Regions from separate parts of the Nonomuraea roseola genome, predicted to be linked through region 2. Evidence: riboswitches for the same ligand, from Rfam matches in the RefSeq annotation. Region 2 holds a riboswitch; the other holds the start of a gene.
The links. A riboswitch is a leader RNA that binds a small molecule or an ion and turns the genes downstream of it on or off. The one in region 2 is predicted to bind glycine.
Positions count from the first base shown of each region.

Region 1: another riboswitch for glycine. It lies ahead of gcvT (glycine cleavage system aminomethyltransferase GcvT); the one in region 2 lies ahead of gcvP (aminomethyl-transferring glycine dehydrogenase).

Region 1 covers NZ_BAAAXC010000015.1:952,375-960,253, reverse strand. The annotation lists gene ABFX55_RS27550 (sensor histidine kinase) at 1-451, opposite strand, end outside; gene ABFX55_RS27545 (hypothetical protein) at 610-1,056, shown strand; gene ABFX55_RS27540 (hypothetical protein) at 1,061-1,630, opposite strand; gene ABFX55_RS27535 (hypothetical protein) at 1,686-2,180, opposite strand; gene ABFX55_RS27530 (DUF6286 domain-containing protein) at 2,180-2,788, opposite strand; gene ABFX55_RS27525 (amino acid deaminase/aldolase) at 2,889-4,076, shown strand; gene ABFX55_RS27520 (DUF3618 domain-containing protein) at 4,078-4,407, opposite strand; gene bcp (thioredoxin-dependent thiol peroxidase) at 4,499-4,972, shown strand; tRNA gene ABFX55_RS27510 (tRNA-Leu) at 5,064-5,147, shown strand; glycine riboswitch at 5,197-5,294, shown strand; glycine riboswitch at 5,295-5,391, shown strand; gene gcvT (glycine cleavage system aminomethyltransferase GcvT) at 5,425-6,510, shown strand; gene gcvH (glycine cleavage system protein GcvH) at 6,507-6,896, shown strand; gene ABFX55_RS27495 (L-serine ammonia-lyase) at 6,955-7,879, shown strand, end outside.
Region 2 covers NZ_BAAAXC010000008.1:90,773-98,651, reverse strand. The annotation lists gene ABFX55_RS08820 (alpha/beta hydrolase family protein) at 1-223, opposite strand, end outside; gene ABFX55_RS08815 (hypothetical protein) at 398-751, shown strand; gene ABFX55_RS08810 (hypothetical protein) at 735-1,565, opposite strand; gene gcvP (aminomethyl-transferring glycine dehydrogenase) at 1,723-4,563, opposite strand; glycine riboswitch at 4,709-4,801, opposite strand; gene ABFX55_RS08800 (MerR family transcriptional regulator) at 4,833-5,453, opposite strand; gene ABFX55_RS08795 (bifunctional nuclease family protein) at 5,647-6,117, opposite strand; gene ftsR (transcriptional regulator FtsR) at 6,394-7,047, opposite strand; gene ABFX55_RS08785 (double zinc ribbon and FHA domain-containing protein) at 7,044-7,547, opposite strand; gene ABFX55_RS08780 (sugar phosphate nucleotidyltransferase) at 7,754-7,879, opposite strand, start outside.

The DNA of each region.
Region 1 (7,879 bases), on a different contig from region 2:
GGCCGGTGAGCCAGATCGTGACCACGAAGACCGTGCAGCCGAAGAACGTGCTGAGGGAGACGGTGTCCCACTGCACGAGCGCGAGGAAGATCCCGAACTCTGACACCAGGCCGGCGGCCAGCGCCCACCTGAACGCGCACCTGGTGGCCACGGTGTAGAGGGCCACCAGCACCGCGGCGTTGGCGGGGAAGGCGTCGACGGCGGCCAGCCACTGGAAGAAGCTGGTCAGGGAGACGATCGCGAAGACGACGCGCGGATGGCTGCCCCGCCAGAACAGCGGCACCAGCAGCGCCGCCGACAGGGCCAGGTAGCCGGCCAGACCGATGGGAGCGCGCCCGAGCGAGGTGTAACTGATGGCGGTCATGACGCACAGCCCGACCAGTGGCGCCAGCCACAGGGAGTCCACGAGCTTGGGGTGGCGCTGGGACCAGGCGCGAATCTTGCCGAACACGTCATCACTCTACGGAGGCCCGCGCGTGCCTCCTTCCCCCTGGAGGTGGAGGTCGGTGTACGACCCTGGTCGCACGCCGCATTTACACGGTATTTATGGGGGGTCCGGCATTCTTGTGCATTGGGAGCGCCCTCTGGGGCGAGTAAAGGGAGATCGTGATGGCGGATCATGATCACGCCGACGGGCCGCGCGGTGAAGAGGAAGCACCGCGCGGCCCAGACCCCGAGAGCGCCCCACCACCCGCTTCCGCCCCCTTACCGCCTCGGCCTGCGCCTCCTGCTCACAGTGACGGCTTCGCGGCCTTCGTCCGGCAGAAGTACACGCAGATCATCGGCGCGGGGCTCATCGGACTGCTGATCGGCGCGATCCTCGGCGGCGGCGCGGTCGCCGTGCTCCATCGCATCACCGACCGCCATCCCGCCCAGTGGCAGAGCCCCATGAGGTACGGCTGGCAGCAGCCCGGCGAGTGCTGGCACACCCCAGGCGGCAGAACCTGCGCCTACCCGTACCCGTATCCCGTCTATCCCGCTCATCCGCCGACGGTGCCGTTCCCCGGGCCGGGCAAGACCCGCGTCCCGACGCCCGTCCCCACCCCGACCGGCTGAGCGCCTACCGGCACGCGTCCACGGGCCGGCCCGTCGCGGGGTCGAGGTCGACCCCGATCGGCTCCTCGTCCGGCAGGTGCACCTCCACCCTGTCCGCGCCGACCCACCGGACCAGGTGAAGCACCTCCTCGTCCATGTCGAAGCCAGGGCAGTCGAGCGGCCACTCGCGGCTGAACAGCCCCTCGTCGGTGCGGACACTGAGCGTGGTCGTGGGCTCGAACATGCCCGACTGCTCCACCACCCGGACGCTGAGCGGGCCCGGCCCGTCGACGAATCCGATCTCGGTCGAGGGGAAGATCGACCACACGAGCCCGATCCGCAGCCAGACGAGGATGGCGACCACCATCGCGGTCACGGTCGCCGCCCTCGCCCACGCGACGGGCCTCACCAGCTCCCTGACGCCCAGGCCGCCGGTAAGGATCGCGACGATCCCGAAGAGGGTCGGATGGAAGAGCGTGTCGTTGAGCAGGACGAGCTCGGTGTCCACCAGGAGGGTGACGGCCACCGTGGCGCCGAGGACGAACGCCACGGACAGGTAGGCGAGGGCCGGCACGGGCCTGCGCGGCAGGATCATGGGGACATGCTGCCAGGGCGGCCGTCCTGCCCGGTATGGGCGGCGGGGGAGACGCTCAGCGGCGGACGTGGAGGCGGACCAGCGCGCCCATGCCGTCATCTCCGACGTCGCGCCTGATCCTGCCGACGATCTCGCGGTCCAGCTTGCCGACCACCGCGCCGACGTCCGCGCTGGAGGGGCAGGTCACCGAGATCCGCATCCGGTCGGCGCCGACGAGCCTCACCTTGGTACGGCTGATGCCCTCCACGTCCTTCAGCCCGACGCACAGCAGCGCCGTCCCCGTGCCGGAACGGTGGCCGAAGCGGCCCCAGCCGAGCGCCATGAGCAGCCATCTGGTGGCGACCATGGCGGCCATGACCAGCGCCAGCGCGCCCGCCCACGAGATCCACGGGTGGGCGGCGAGGTAGGCGGAAACGTCGACGGACAGCACCTTGCCGTCCTTGGCCTGCGGCAGCCGTCCCGAGCCACGCAGGAAGGCGTAGGCGCCGCCGGACAGCAGGACGAAACCCACCACGGCCAGGCCGATCCTGTTGCCCGCGTACTGCCGCATCAGAGCCCCTTCCTGCGCAGCCGCACGGCGACCTCGCCCGCGTAGATCGCGCCCAGCCCGTTCAACCTGTCGCCGACGGCGACGCCCGCCCTGCGCAGCATCGCGCCCGTGCGCTCGGCGTCGGAGACGACCGTGACCTCGATCATGCGGCGGCGCAGCCGTACCCTGACGCTCTCCACGCCGTCGACGTCCTCGGCCGCGGTCTTGAGCGTGCGCCGCAGCCCCGTCCTGGTGATGCCGATGACCAGCCTCGAATCGGAGGTCCCCAGCGCCAGCAGCCTGGCCCTGCCCGGCAGCACCGCGAGCCCGAGCAGCACCAGCCCCACGACCGCGGCGACCAGGGCGCCCGACTGCAGGTTCGGATGCGACCACGGGGTGGCTGCGGCCAGGTCCGCCACCCTGTCGATCGGCACCAGGCCGAGCCTGCCGCCCAGCAGTGCGGCGACGACCTCGGCGGCGGTCAGCGAGAAGAGCACCGCCAGGGTGGCGGAGACCACGACGCCCGCGGGGGTACGCGCGGGCTTGAGCACTCTCGCCGCCCTGCGGCGAGGCGTGTCCCCTTCGGTCAGGGCGGCTCCGCCAGGCAGGAGCTCCTGGAGTGTTGTCATCACACCGACCAGAGGTACAGGGGCCCGCCCGGCCATAAAGCCCTCCCCGCCGCCGATTTGCGGGATCTTTGCCCGCGAGCATCGGTATTACCCTGCTTGTATGGACGACCGCCAGCGCTACGACAGGGCCACAGCGGAGCTCGATCCGCCCTTCGCGATCCTCGACATGGAGGCGCTGCGGGCCAACGCGGAGAGCCTGGTGCGCAGGGCGGGCGGCAAGCCGATCAGGGTCGCGAGCAAGTCCGTCAGATCGCGCCCGATCCTGGAGCGCATCCTCGCCATGGACGGCTTCCGCGGCGTCATGGCCTTCACCCTGCCCGAAGCGCTGTGGCTGGTCTCCCACGGCCTCTCCGACGTGCTCGTGGCCTACCCGACCGCCGACAGGGCGGCGCTGGCCAGGCTCGCGGCGTCGGAGCGGGCGGCGAGAGAGATCACCCTCATGGTCGACTCCGCCGAGCACCTCGACTACATCGAGGCCGCCGTGCCGGCGAACAGCCCGCCGCTGCGCCTCTGCCTCGACCTCGACGCCGGTTACGTCGCCTTCGGCGGGCGCTTCCGCGCGGGCGCCCTGCGCTCGCCGGTGCGCGAGCCCGTGCACGCCGCCGACCTGGCGGCCGACGTCGCCAAGCGTCCTGGCTTCAGGCTGGTCGGCCTCATGGCCTACGAGGCGCAGATCGCGGGCGTCGGCGACGACCCTCAGGGCAGCGCCGCCTTCGCCCGTGTCATCAGGCTGATGCAGGCGCGCTCGGCCAGGGAGCTGATCCTGCGGCGCGGCCGCGTCGTCAACGCCGTCAGGCAGGTGGCCGACCTGGAGTTCGTCAACGGCGGCGGCACCGGCAGCATCGAGCGTACGGTCAGGGAGAAGGCGGTCACCGAGTGCGCGGCGGGGTCGGGCTTCTTCCACCCCAGGCTCTTCGACTTCTACCGCGGCTTCAGCGGGCGTCCCGCCGCGCTGTTCGCGCTGCCGGTGGTCCGCCGTCCCGCGCCTGACGTGGTCACCGTGCTCGGCGGCGGCTACCTGGCCTCGGGGGCGCCCGGCCCCTCGCGGCTGCCCCAGCCGTACCTGCCCCCCGGGTTGCGCTACTCGGCCGACGAGGGCGCGGGCGAGGTGCAGACACCGCTGCTCGGCCAGCCCGCCGAGGACCTGCGCGTGGGAGACAGGGTGTGGTTCCGCCACGCGAAGGCGGGCGAGCTGTGCGAGCGGTTCGCCGGCCTGCTGCTCGTGGAGGGCGACAAGGTCGTCGAGGAGGTCCCGACCTACAGGGGAGAGGGCAAGACCTTCCTCTGACTCAGCCCCGCCTGCGCCTTCTCCACATCACCAGCGTGGCGCCGATCACCAGCACGGCGCCCACGGCGATCAGCGCGGGACCGAGGTTGGGCTGCTCGTCCTCCCACAGGTCATCGGGGTCGTCGCCGAAGCGCACAGGCCGCGGCGTGATGCCCACGAGGTCGCCGACCGACGACACCAGGTGCTCGGCCCTCGACTTGACCTCCTCCACGCCGCGCTGGGCGACGCGCTTCGGGCTCACCCGGTCGGCGATGGCGTCGACGGTCTGGGCGAGCTCCGCGCGCGTCCGCGCGATCCGGCGCTCCAGCTCATCGGGGTCGGTGTCGGCCATGGCTCTCCTCTCTCAGGTGATCAGTCTGTCAGGTCGCGGTGCCGGACGGCACAGCGGGCGCGAGGTAGGTTGGGCCGTCTAAGGAGGACCCGTGACCGAAACCAAGCTCCAGCCCGGCGACGCCGCGCCGGACTTCTCGCTGCCCGCAGCCGACGGCGGCGCCGTCTCCCTCGACGCCTTCCGTGGCAAGCGCGTCATCCTGTACTTCTACCCCGCCGCGATGACGCCGGGGTGCACCAAGCAGGCGTGCGATTTCCGCGACAATCTAAGCCTGCTCGCCGACGAGGGTTTCGTGGTGCTCGGCGTGTCGAAGGACAAGGCCGACAAGCTGGTCAAGTTCGTCGAGCGCGACGCGCTGACCTTCCCTCTGCTGTCCGACCCCGGCCTCGAGGTGCACAAGGCGTACGGCGCGTACGGCGCCAAGAAGCTGTACGGCAAGGAGGTCGTCGGCGTGATCCGCTCGACCTTCGTGATCGACGCCGACGGGAAGATCGAGCAGGCGCTCTACAACGTGAAGGCCACGGGACACGTGGCGGCGCTGAAGAAGAAGCTCGGCCTCGTCTGAGGTCTCACGATCGGGCCCGCCGCACGGGCGGGCTTGATCGTGAACGAGTATCTCCGCCGCCGTCCTGGGCGCTATTCTGAGCGGGAGTCGCGCGGGCGTGGCGAAATAGGCATACGCGGCAGGTTTAGGTCCTGTTGGTGGAGACACTGTGGGGGTTCGAGTCCCCCCGCCCGCACCTTTCCCTTGGTGGTCGAATCCGTACTAGGCTTGCCCTCATACACCGATGAACCCACGCGGGAGAGCGTCCTGGCAGCCGGCCATGACCCCTGAAGGAGCAAGCCCTCCCCGCGAACCTCTCAAGGCAAAGGACCGCGCGGGCCAGGTGACCTCTGGAAAGCAGGCCTGTTGGGCCTCGCCGAAGGTGAAAGTCCGGGAAAATTCGGGCGAAGCTCTCAGGCACCGATGACAGAGGGGGAGGATCCTGGCATCCGACCCATTCTGAGGTGCGCACAATGTCCCGACCGACGCCGCTGCGAGACATCCACGAGAGTCTCGGCGCCACGCTGACCGACTTCGCCGGCTGGCTGATGCCGCTGCGCTACGGCAGCGAGTCCGCCGAGCACAACGCCGTCCGCGAGCGGGCCGGGCTGTTCGACCTGTCCCACATGGGTGAGATCTTCGTGACCGGGCCGCAGGCGGGTCAGGCGCTCGACCACGCGCTGGTCGGCCACCTCTCGGCGCTGGCCGTCGGCCGCGCCCGCTACACGATGATCGTGAACGAGCAGGGCGGCGTGCTCGACGACCTCATCGTCTACCGGCTCGGCGACGAGGAGTTCATGGTCGTCGCCAACGCCTCCAACTACCCGATGGTCGCCGCGCGGCTCACCGAGCGCGCCTCCGGCTTCGGCGCCTCCGTCGAGGACCGCTCCGACCAGTACGCGCTCATCGCAGTCCAGGGCCCGAAGGCCCAGGAGATCCTGGCCACGCTCACCGACGCCGACCTCGAGGGCCTGAAGTACTACGCGGGCCTGCCCGGCACCGTCGCGGGCGCCGAAGCGCTGATCGCGCGCACCGGATACACCGGCGAGGACGGCTTCGAGCTGTTCGTCGCCAACGCCGACGCCGCGCCGCTGTGGCACGCGCTGACGAAGGCGGGCGAGCCGTACGGCCTGCTGCCCGCGGGCCTGTCCAGCCGCGACACCCTGCGCCTCGAGGCGGGCATGCCTCTCTACGGCAACGAGCTCAACGTCTCGCTCACGCCGTTCGACGCCGGCCTCGGCCGCGTGGTGAAGTTCGACAAGCCGGGTGACTTCGTCGGCAGGGCCGCGCTGGAGCCCGTCAAGGATGTTCCGCCGCGCCGCCGACTCGTCGGCCTGGTCGCGACGGGCCGCCGGGTCCCGCGTCACGGGTTCCCGGTCACCAAGGACGGCGTCGTGGTGGGCGAGGTGACCAGCGGCGCCCCGTCGCAGACCCTCGGTAAGCCCATCGCGATGGCGTATGTGGACACTGGGATAGAAGAAGGTCTGGCCGTTGACATCCGGGGCAGCCAAGAGGCTGTGGACCTGGTGGAGCTGCCTTTCTACAGGAGGAACAAGTGAGCACCATCCCTGACGACCTGAGCTACACCAAGGAGCACGAGTGGGTCGCCGGACTCGACGACGGCCTGACCGTGACCGTGGGCATCACCGCCTACGCGGCCGAAGCGCTGGGTGACGTGGTCTTCGTGCAGCTTCCCGAGGTCGGCACCACCGTCGAGGCGGGCGACTCCATCGGCGAGGTCGAGTCGACCAAGTCGGTGAGCGAGATCTACGCCCCGGTCGGCGGCGAGGTCGTCGAGGTCAACCAGGCCGTCGTCGACAAGCCCGACCTGGTCAACAGTGAGCCGTACGGCGAGGGCTGGATGTTCCGCGTCCGCCTGGAAGGCGACCCCGAGGACCTGCTGAGCGCGGAGGAGTACACCGCGCTCACCTCTGGCGACAACTGACACACTCCGCCGGGGTCCAGCCAGGACCCCGGCATATCTTGAGAGTTGGGCTGTATCAATGGCGATCAGTGTCTTCGACCTCTTCAAGATCGGTATCGGCCCGTCGAGCTCCCACACCGGCGGCCCGATGGCCGCCGCGCACAAGTTCGCCCGCGGCCTGCAGGCCGACGGGCTGCTGGAGCCGACCGCTCGCGTCGAGGCCATCCTGTACGGCTCGCTCGGCCTGACCGGCAAGGGCCACGGCAGCGACAAGGCCGTGCTGCTCGGCCTGTCGGGCGAGAAGCCCGAACTCGTCGACGTCGACACCGTCGACGCCCGCCTGGCCCAGATGCGCGAGGCCGGACGCATCAAGCTGTTCGGCGAGCACGAGATCCCGTTCGTCGTCGGCGAGGACCTGATCTTCGAGCGGAAGATCTCGCTGCCCGAACACCCCAACGGCATGCGCTTCACCGCCTTCTCCGACTCCGGGCACAAGCTGCGCGAGAAGGTCTACTTCTCCGTCGGCGGCGGTTTCGTCGTCGACGAGAACGCCACAGGGGCCGACCGCATCAAGCCGGACGACACCGTGCTGCCGCACCCGTTCACCAGCGCCGAGGAGCTGCTCAAGCACTGCTCCAACACCGGCCTGTCGATCTCGGGGCTGATGCTGGAGAACGAGAAGGCCTTCGGCCGCACCGAGCAGGAGATCCGCGAGCAGATCCTGACCCTGTGGCGGGTGATGTCGGAGTGCGTGCGGCGCGGCATCGGCAAGGAGGGCGTGCTGCCCGGCGGGCTGCGCGTCAAGCGCCGCGCCCACCAGTTGCACCGCAAGCTGCAGGCCGAGTCGGCCGAGCGTGACCCGCTGCACGCGATGGACTGGGTCGGCCTGTACGCCCTGGCCGTCAACGAGGAGAACGCCGCGGGCGGCCGGATCGTCACCGCGCCCACCAACGGCGCGGCCGGCATCATCCCGGCCGTCATGACCTACTGCGCCAAGTTCGTGC
Region 2 (7,879 bases):
CCTGCCGCGCCGGCGAGCCCGGAGCCCTGGCCCCCGCCCTCCTGAACGGCTGCGTCACCCTGGCCACCGTGGCGCCCATCCCGAGCGCCGCCTCGCGCACGGCCAGCAGATCGGGCGCCTCCACCCCGCCGGCCGAGCCATGGGTGAGCACCAGCAGCAGCCTCGGTCGCTCGGCCTCGTCGACCTCGGCCAGCGCCGCCCCCCGCGGCGTCATGATCTCCATCCGTCCACGGTAGCGGGGCCGCTACCTGCCGCACCCGCCGCCTCGCGGCCCGCGCCTCGGGACCGACCCTCGGATCTCCCTTCCCGCACCCCGGGAAAACCCGGATACGGGGGAAGGCCGGTCTCGTCCCGAGGAAGGATGGCGACAGACCCCAGTACGTGGGACATTGGCGGCATGTCTGACATCCACGACGATCTGCAGGCAACCCTCGAGACCCGCAAGCACCTGGGACCCGACTACGAGGCCGCACTCGTCGAGTCGTTCGTGGCAAGGCTGGACGCCACCATCGCCGAACGCGTCAAAGCCGAGGTGGATGCCCAGCGGCCGGCCAAGGCCAAGAAGAAGGGCAAGAGCGACGACATCGGCAGCGGGGCGATGGTGCCGATCACCGTCGGCTCACTGGTCCTGGCGATCCCCCTGTCGGCGATCGCGGGAAGCCAGGCGGGCCTCATCGGCCTGGCCATGGTGTGGGTCAGCATCGTCATCATCAACATCGCCGCGGCCGGCGCGGTCATGCGCCGGAGCTGAGCTCGTCCCTGTCGAGGCGGAGCCTGACCTGCTCGACCAGCTCCTCGTCGGCGTGCGAGAGGCCGTAGGCCCAGACCCTCTCGGCGTCGTCGGCCCTGCCCCTCAGCGGCAGCGTACGGGCCAGCAGCTCGATGGCCAGCGAGGTGGACTCTGCCTCCGCGCCCTCGCCCCTGGCGGCGTCCTCGACCACCCCCGCGAACTCCGCGCACGCCAGCTCCAGATGCGCGATGCCCAGCAGTACCCGCAGCCGCCCCGCCTGGGCGCCCTGGGCCAGCGGCAGCGTCTCGACGAGCACCGCGGCCGCCTCCCCCGGCTCGCCGCGATCCAGCAGCAGCTCGGCCAGCTCCTGCGCCGCCGTGCAGCTCAGCTCCGGGTCGCCGACCGAGATCGCCGCCCGCAGCTCCCGCTCGGCCTCCTCCTCGCCGTCGGCGAGGCGGGCCAGCGCCAGGTGCGCCAGCGGCAGGTAGGCGGCCGTGCCCACGCCCAGGACGGCCTGCCAGGCCCCTCGGGCCTGCTCGTCCTGGCCGTCGCGCTCGAAGCCTCTGGCCAGGTGGCAGGCGGCCTGCGCGGCGTACTCGGGATGGCCGGTGGCCAGCGCCGTACGCGCCGCCGACCTGGCGCCCTCGAGATCGCCTCGCTCCTCCAGGACCACGGCGAGACCCACGGCCGCCTGCGCCCTGTCGCGTCCCTCGGGGTCGGCGGCCAGCTGGGCGAAGATCTCGGCCGCGGCCTCGAGATCGCCGCTCTCGGCGAGACGACGGGCCTGTTCGAGCGGGCCGGTGTGCAGCTCGGTGTCGAGTTCGGGGGACGTCAAGAAGGCTCCTTCGACGGCGATCAACGCCGAGCCTAACGATTTCGCGCCGCCGCGTCGCCTGACATGACCATCCTGAGTGCGGCTGTTGGTCAGCGCCCGACCCTGCGAAGCCGAACGTGCGGCCTCCCGTAGGGGAAGCCGCACGTCCGAAGGGGGGTCAGTCCTCGTAGGCCGACAGGGGCGGGCAGGAGCACACGAGGTTGCGGTCCCCGTAGGCCTGGTCGATCCGCCGCACCGGCGAGAAGTACTTGCCGTCCCTCAGGTCCTGCACGGGGTAGGCCGCCTCGGTCCTGGTGTAGGGGTGGGCCCACTCGTCGGCCACCAGCGACTCCGCGGTGTGCGGGGCGTTGCGCAGCGGGTTGTCGCTCTTGTCGTACGAGCCGTCGGCCACCTTGGCGATCTCGCCGCGGATGGCGACCATCGCCTCGACGAACCGGTCGAGCTCGGCCAGGTCCTCGCTCTCGGTCGGCTCGATCATGAGCGTCCCCGCCACGGGGAAGGACATGGTCGGCGCGTGGAAGCCGTAGTCGATGAGCCGCTTGGCGACGTCGTCGACGCTGACCCCCGTCTCCTTGGTGATCTGTCGCAGGTCGATGATGCACTCGTGGGCGACCAGGCCGCCGCGGCCGGTGTAGAGGACCGGGTAGTGCGGGGCCAGGCGGCGCGCGAGGTAGTTGGCCGACAGGATGGCCTGCTCGGTGGCGGCCTTGAGGCCCTCGCCTCCCATCATCCTGACGTAGGCCCAGGAGATCGGCAGGATGCCCGCCGAGCCGTACGGCGCCGCCGAGACGGGGCCCACGGGCGAGCCCTGCGCCAGCGGGTGACCGGGCAGGAAGGCCGCCAGGTGGCCGCGGACCGCCACGGGGCCCACGCCGGGGCCGCCGCCGCCGTGCGGGATGCAGAAGGTCTTGTGCAGGTTGAGATGAGAGACGTCGGCGCCGAACTCGCCCGGCTTGGCCAGGCCGACCAGCGCGTTGAGGTTGGCGCCGTCGACGTAGACCTGGCCGCCCGCCGCGTGGACCTTGGCGCAGACCTCGGTGATCGTCTCCTCGTACACGCCGTGCGTGGACGGGTAGGTCACCATGATCGCGGCGAGCTGCTCAGCGTGCTTGGCGATCTTGGCGTCGAGGTCGTCCATGTCGACGTTGCCGTTGTCGTCGCAGGCCACGACCACGACCCGCATGCCCGCCATGACCGCGCTGGCGGCGTTGGTGCCGTGCGCGGAGGAGGGGATGAGGCAGACGTCGCGGTGGGTGTCGCCGTTGGCCCTGTGGTAGGCGCGGATGGCCAGCAGCCCGGCGAACTCGCCCTGCGAGCCCGCGTTGGGCTGGATGGAGACGGCGTCGTAACCGGTCACCTCGGCCAGCCAGCCCTCGAGGGTCTCGACCAGCTCGACGTAGCCGCCCGCCTGCTCGAGCGGGGCGTAGGGGTGGATGCCCGCGAACTCGGGCCAGGTGATGGGCTCCATCTCGGTGGTGGCGTTGAGCTTCATCGTGCAGGAGCCGAGCGGGATCATCGACCTGTCGAGCGCGATGTCCTTGTCCTGGAGCCTGCGCAGGTAGCGCAGCATCGAGGTCTCGGAGTGGTGGGTGTGGAAGACCGGGTGGGTGAGGTAGTCGCTCTCGCGCGTCAGCGCCTCGGGCAGGCCGTCCTCGGGGGCCAGGTCGGTCAGCGACGCGCTCACGCCGAAGGCGGCGGCGACCTGCTCCAGGTGGGCCAGCGTGGTCTTCTCGTCGCAGGCGATCGAGACGTGGTCGGCGTCGGCCTGCCAGAGGTTGACGCCGCGCTCGGCGGCGGCGGCCACGACCTGGGCGGCCCTGCCGGGCACGCGGGCGAGCACGGTGTCGAAGAAGTCGTCGTGGACGACCTCGACCCGGCCGGCGCGCAGCGTCTGCGCGAGCGTGACGGCCGAGCGGTGGGTGCGCCTGGCGATGCGGCGCAACCCCTCGGGGCCGTGGTAGACGGCGTACATGCCCGCGATGACCGCGAGCAGCACCTGGGCGGTGCAGATGTTGCTGGTGGCCTTCTCGCGGCGGATGTGCTGCTCGCGGGTCTGCAGGGCCAGCCGGTAGGCGGGGTCGCCGTCGACGTCGACCGAGACGCCCACCAGGCGGCCGGGCATCTGCCGCTGCAGGCCCTCGCGGACCGACATGTAGGCGGCGTGCGGCCCGCCGAAGCCGAACGGCACGCCGAAGCGCTGCGAGGAGCCGATCGCGATGTCGGCGCCCAGCTCTCCAGGGGCGGTGACGAGGGTCAGCGACAGCAGGTCGGCGGCGGCGACCACCAGGGCTCCGCCGGCGTGCGCCCGCTCGGCCACGGCGCGGAAGTCGCGCAGGCGGCCCGACGCGCCAGGGTACTGCACCAGCACGCCGAAGCACTCGGGCAGCTCGCCCTCCAGGTCGCTCTCGACGAGCGAGATGCCCAGCGGCTCGGCGCGGGTGGCCAGCACCGCCTTGGTCTGCGGCAGGGCGTCGGCGTCGACGACGAAGACGTCACTCTTGGACCTGCCTGCCCTGCGCGCCAGCGTCATCGCCTCGGCGGCGGCGGTGGCCTCGTCCAGCAGGGAGGCGCCGGCCACGTCGAGGCCCGTCAGGTCGGAGACGACGGTCTGGAAGTTGAGCAGCGCCTCGAGGCGGCCCTGCGAGATCTCGGGCTGGTAGGGCGTGTAGGCGGTGTACCAGCCCGGGTTCTCCAGCAGGTTGCGGCGGATCACGGCGGGCGTGATCGTGTCGTAGTAGCCAAGGCCGATCATCGAGGTCAGCACCCGGTTGCGGTCCGCGAGCGCGCGCAGCTCACTGATCACCTCGGTCTCGCTCGCCGCAGCGGGCAACCTGAGCTGGTCCTTGGCCCTGATGGCCTCGGGCACCGCCACCGCCACCAGGTCGGCGACCGATTCGAAGCCGACCGCCTCCAGCATCCTGGCCTGCTCGGCGTCGGAGGGCCCGATGTGACGGGTCGCGAAAGGCGGCGCAGCGAGGTCGCTGAGGGGCTCGGTCATGGAACTGCCTCCCAAGGCTGGTGGAGAGCACGGGCGTATGCCGGATCTCCCCCTCTGTCATCAACCTGAGAGGTTCGCCCGCGTGGACGCGGACTTGCACCGTCGGTGAGACACGCCTGGCTGGCGCGCTGCTTTCCAGAGTTGCCTCACCCGAGCGGTACAGGGTGCCTGAGAGATTCCGGGGAGGTTTGCTCCTTCGGCGCCCCGGCTTTCCCGGGGACTCTCCCGCACGGGGTCGTCAGCATCTCCAGGCTACCAGCGATCGCACATCAGCCCAGTCTCCGGGCCCTCCTGCGCTGGGCCAGCTCGTCAGCGGGGTGGTCGGCCGGGACGTTGTCCTCGACCGCCGCCCGTTCCCCCGGCAGCTCCGCGAGCGATCCCTCGACCTCGCGCCAGACTCTGCCGAGCGCGATCCCGAACACTCCCTGACCGCCCTGCAACAGGTCGATGACCTCGTCGGGCGAGGTGCACTCGTAGACGCTCACTCCATCGCTCATCAGCGTGATCCTGCTCAGATCGCCGACGCCCCTGTCGCGCAGGTGCTGGACGGCGGTGCGGATCTGCTGGAGCGACACACCGGTGTCGAGGAGGCGTTTGACCACCTTGAGCACCAGGATGTCGCGGAAACTGTAGAGGCGTTGGGAGCCCGAGCCCTGCGCGGCTCTTATCGTGGGCTCCACCAGTCCGGTGCGGGCCCAATAGTCCAACTGCCTGTAGGTGATGCCGGCCGCCGCGCAGGCCGTGGGGCCGCGATAGCCGATGTCGCCAGGCAGAGTCGCGGGCTGCTCGTCGAAGAGCAGGCCCTGCTCCCCGGCACGCTGGCGCGCACTCTCGCGCCGCACCGGGTCTTCCTGGCCGGCCGTCTTTCCCTCGCCGCTGCTGACCGCCACGCGGACCTCCGGCTTTCTCTCATCCCGTGGTCTGATCTGGGGGTTCGTCAATAACAACCACAGGTTTCACTTGCACCGTAGGACCGTGACCATCCGCAGTCAACGATCCGGCTCGGCGCGTCGTGAAGCGTAAATGCAGTGAAATGCCGACCCCAGGTGTTGGCCAAGGGTTCGGGCGCTCACAAAGGGAGTCCTACCCAGCCCGCCCGAAGTCCTCGGGCGTGATGGTGTCAAGGAACTCCCTGAACTTCTCCACCTCATCCTCCTGGTCATCAGGGATGATCACCCCGGCCTCCTGGACGACCTCCTCGCTGGCGAAGATCCGCGCACCCGTGCGCAGCGCCAGGGCGATGGAGTCGGAAGGACGCGCCGAGACCTCCACGCCGTTGGAGAAGACCAGGTCGGCGAAGAAGATGCCGTCACGCAGAGCGACGATGTTGACCGCGCGCAGGCCGACCCCGAGCGCGCTCAGCACGTCGCGGAACAGGTCGTGCGTCAACGGCCTCGGCGGCGGCTCCTCCGCCTGCGCGAGCGCGATGGCCGTGGCTTCGGTCATACCAATCCAGATCGGGAGAAACCTCTCCCCTTGCGCCTCCTTGAGCAGAACGATCGGCTGATTTGTGGGCATTTCTACGCGAACGCCCACTACCTCCATCTGCAACACGGGCTGCTCCGAATTCACTGACCGGTGACCCCAGGGGGCTCCGCAATAGTTTGGCCGCTCTTCCGCAATTCAACGTAACACCCGGAGGGCGTGGAATGTCCCCTGCCCCATGGCATCGCCGACAACCTACCTCGCCTTCCTCGCCAGGTCAGCCCGCTCCACGGGATCGGGGGCCCCGTCCGGCACCCGGCCGAGGGAGGGGGCGGGGGCGAGCGGGCGAGCGCTGAGGTCCGGCCGCCAGGCGGCGCCCAGGCCTACCGGCTGGAAGTGCGGAGGTCAGCCGCCCAGGACGGAGCGGACCGAGCCGCGCAGCAGGGCCGCGTGCAGCTCGAGCAGCCGGCCCGAGAGCTCGCGCGCCACCTCGTCGGCCTCGCCGATGGCGCCGGGGGCGCGGCGCTTGAGAATGGGAGCCACGCTCTGCTCGACCAGGCCGGCCTCACGCTCGGCCGCGGCCTTGACCGCGCGCAGGTGCCTGGCGTGCAGGCCGTACTTGGCCAGGGCGCCGACGCTGCGCGCGATCTTCAGCGCGTCCTCGTCGTAGCGGCGCGCGACGGGCGCGAGCAGGCCGTAGTCCTCGAGCTCGGTGAGCGCCTCCTCGTCGAGGCCGCTGGCCTCGAGCAGCTCGGCACGGCTGAGCCGCACCTCCTTGACCTCCGGCACCACGCGCGGACGGCCGAGCTCCTCGGCCATCTTGTCCTTGATGACGCGCAGCGGCAGGTAGTGGTCGCGCTGCTCGGTGAGGATGAAGCGCAGCTGCTCGACGTGCATGTAGGTGAACTTGCGAAACCCCGAGGGGCTGCGTTCGGGCTCGATCAGCCCCTCACTCTCCAAGAAGCGGATCTTGGAGACGGTGACGTCGGGGAACTCGCCCTGCAGCAGGGCGAGCACCTCCCCGATGCTCATGTGCGAGCGCGCCGCCTGGGGACTCATGCGCCCCGCGTGAGGAAGACGAGGCGGAACTTGCCGATCTGCACCTCGTCGCCGCTGTGGAGGGGAACCTCCTCGATGCGCTCCCTGTTGACGTAGGTGCCGTTGAGGCTGCCGACGTCGCGGACGGTGAAGGCGCCGCCGGGATGGCGGTAGAACTCCACGTGCCGCCTGGAGACGGTGATGTCGTCGAGGAAGATGTCGCTCTCGGGATGGCGGCCCGTGGTGGTCAGGTCACGGTCGAGGCGGAAGCGGCTGCCCGCGTTGGGCCCCCTCGTGACGACGAGCAGCGCCGCGCCAGGGGGCAGTTGCTCGACCGCGGCCCGCTCGGCGAGGAGAGCGTCTGCCGTCTCCGCCTCATACGCCTCGATTCCCGCGACGGAGATCGTCGAGGTGGTGTCTCCGGCGACCTCATGTCTGGTCAGCGGCGACCCACACCGGGAGCAGAAACGGGCATCCTCGGGGTTGGCATGACCGCACTGCGTACAGTAGACGCTCGGCATCGATCGGCTCGGCCTCCTACCGCGAAGACGCGGCGACGGTTGATCAGGGCGCCCCTCGCCTCTTCGCTCGTTCACGTTTGCGAATGCCGCAACTTACGCTGATCAGTGGCAAAGGTCAAGGCGAGAGGCTGCACGACAGGTTCGGACGGTGACAAAGTTACCGCCGAGCCGCCCTCAAGGTCCATGCCGCCGCGCCATCTGAGTTGTCACGTTCCCGCCGCCCTCTCCACGATCCGCGCCCACCTGTCCAAAAAGGCCTGGGCGGTGTCGAAGTCGTGGGCCTCGGCCCACAGGTCGGTGGCGGGCTCCGAGGCAGCGGGCAGGATAAGCGC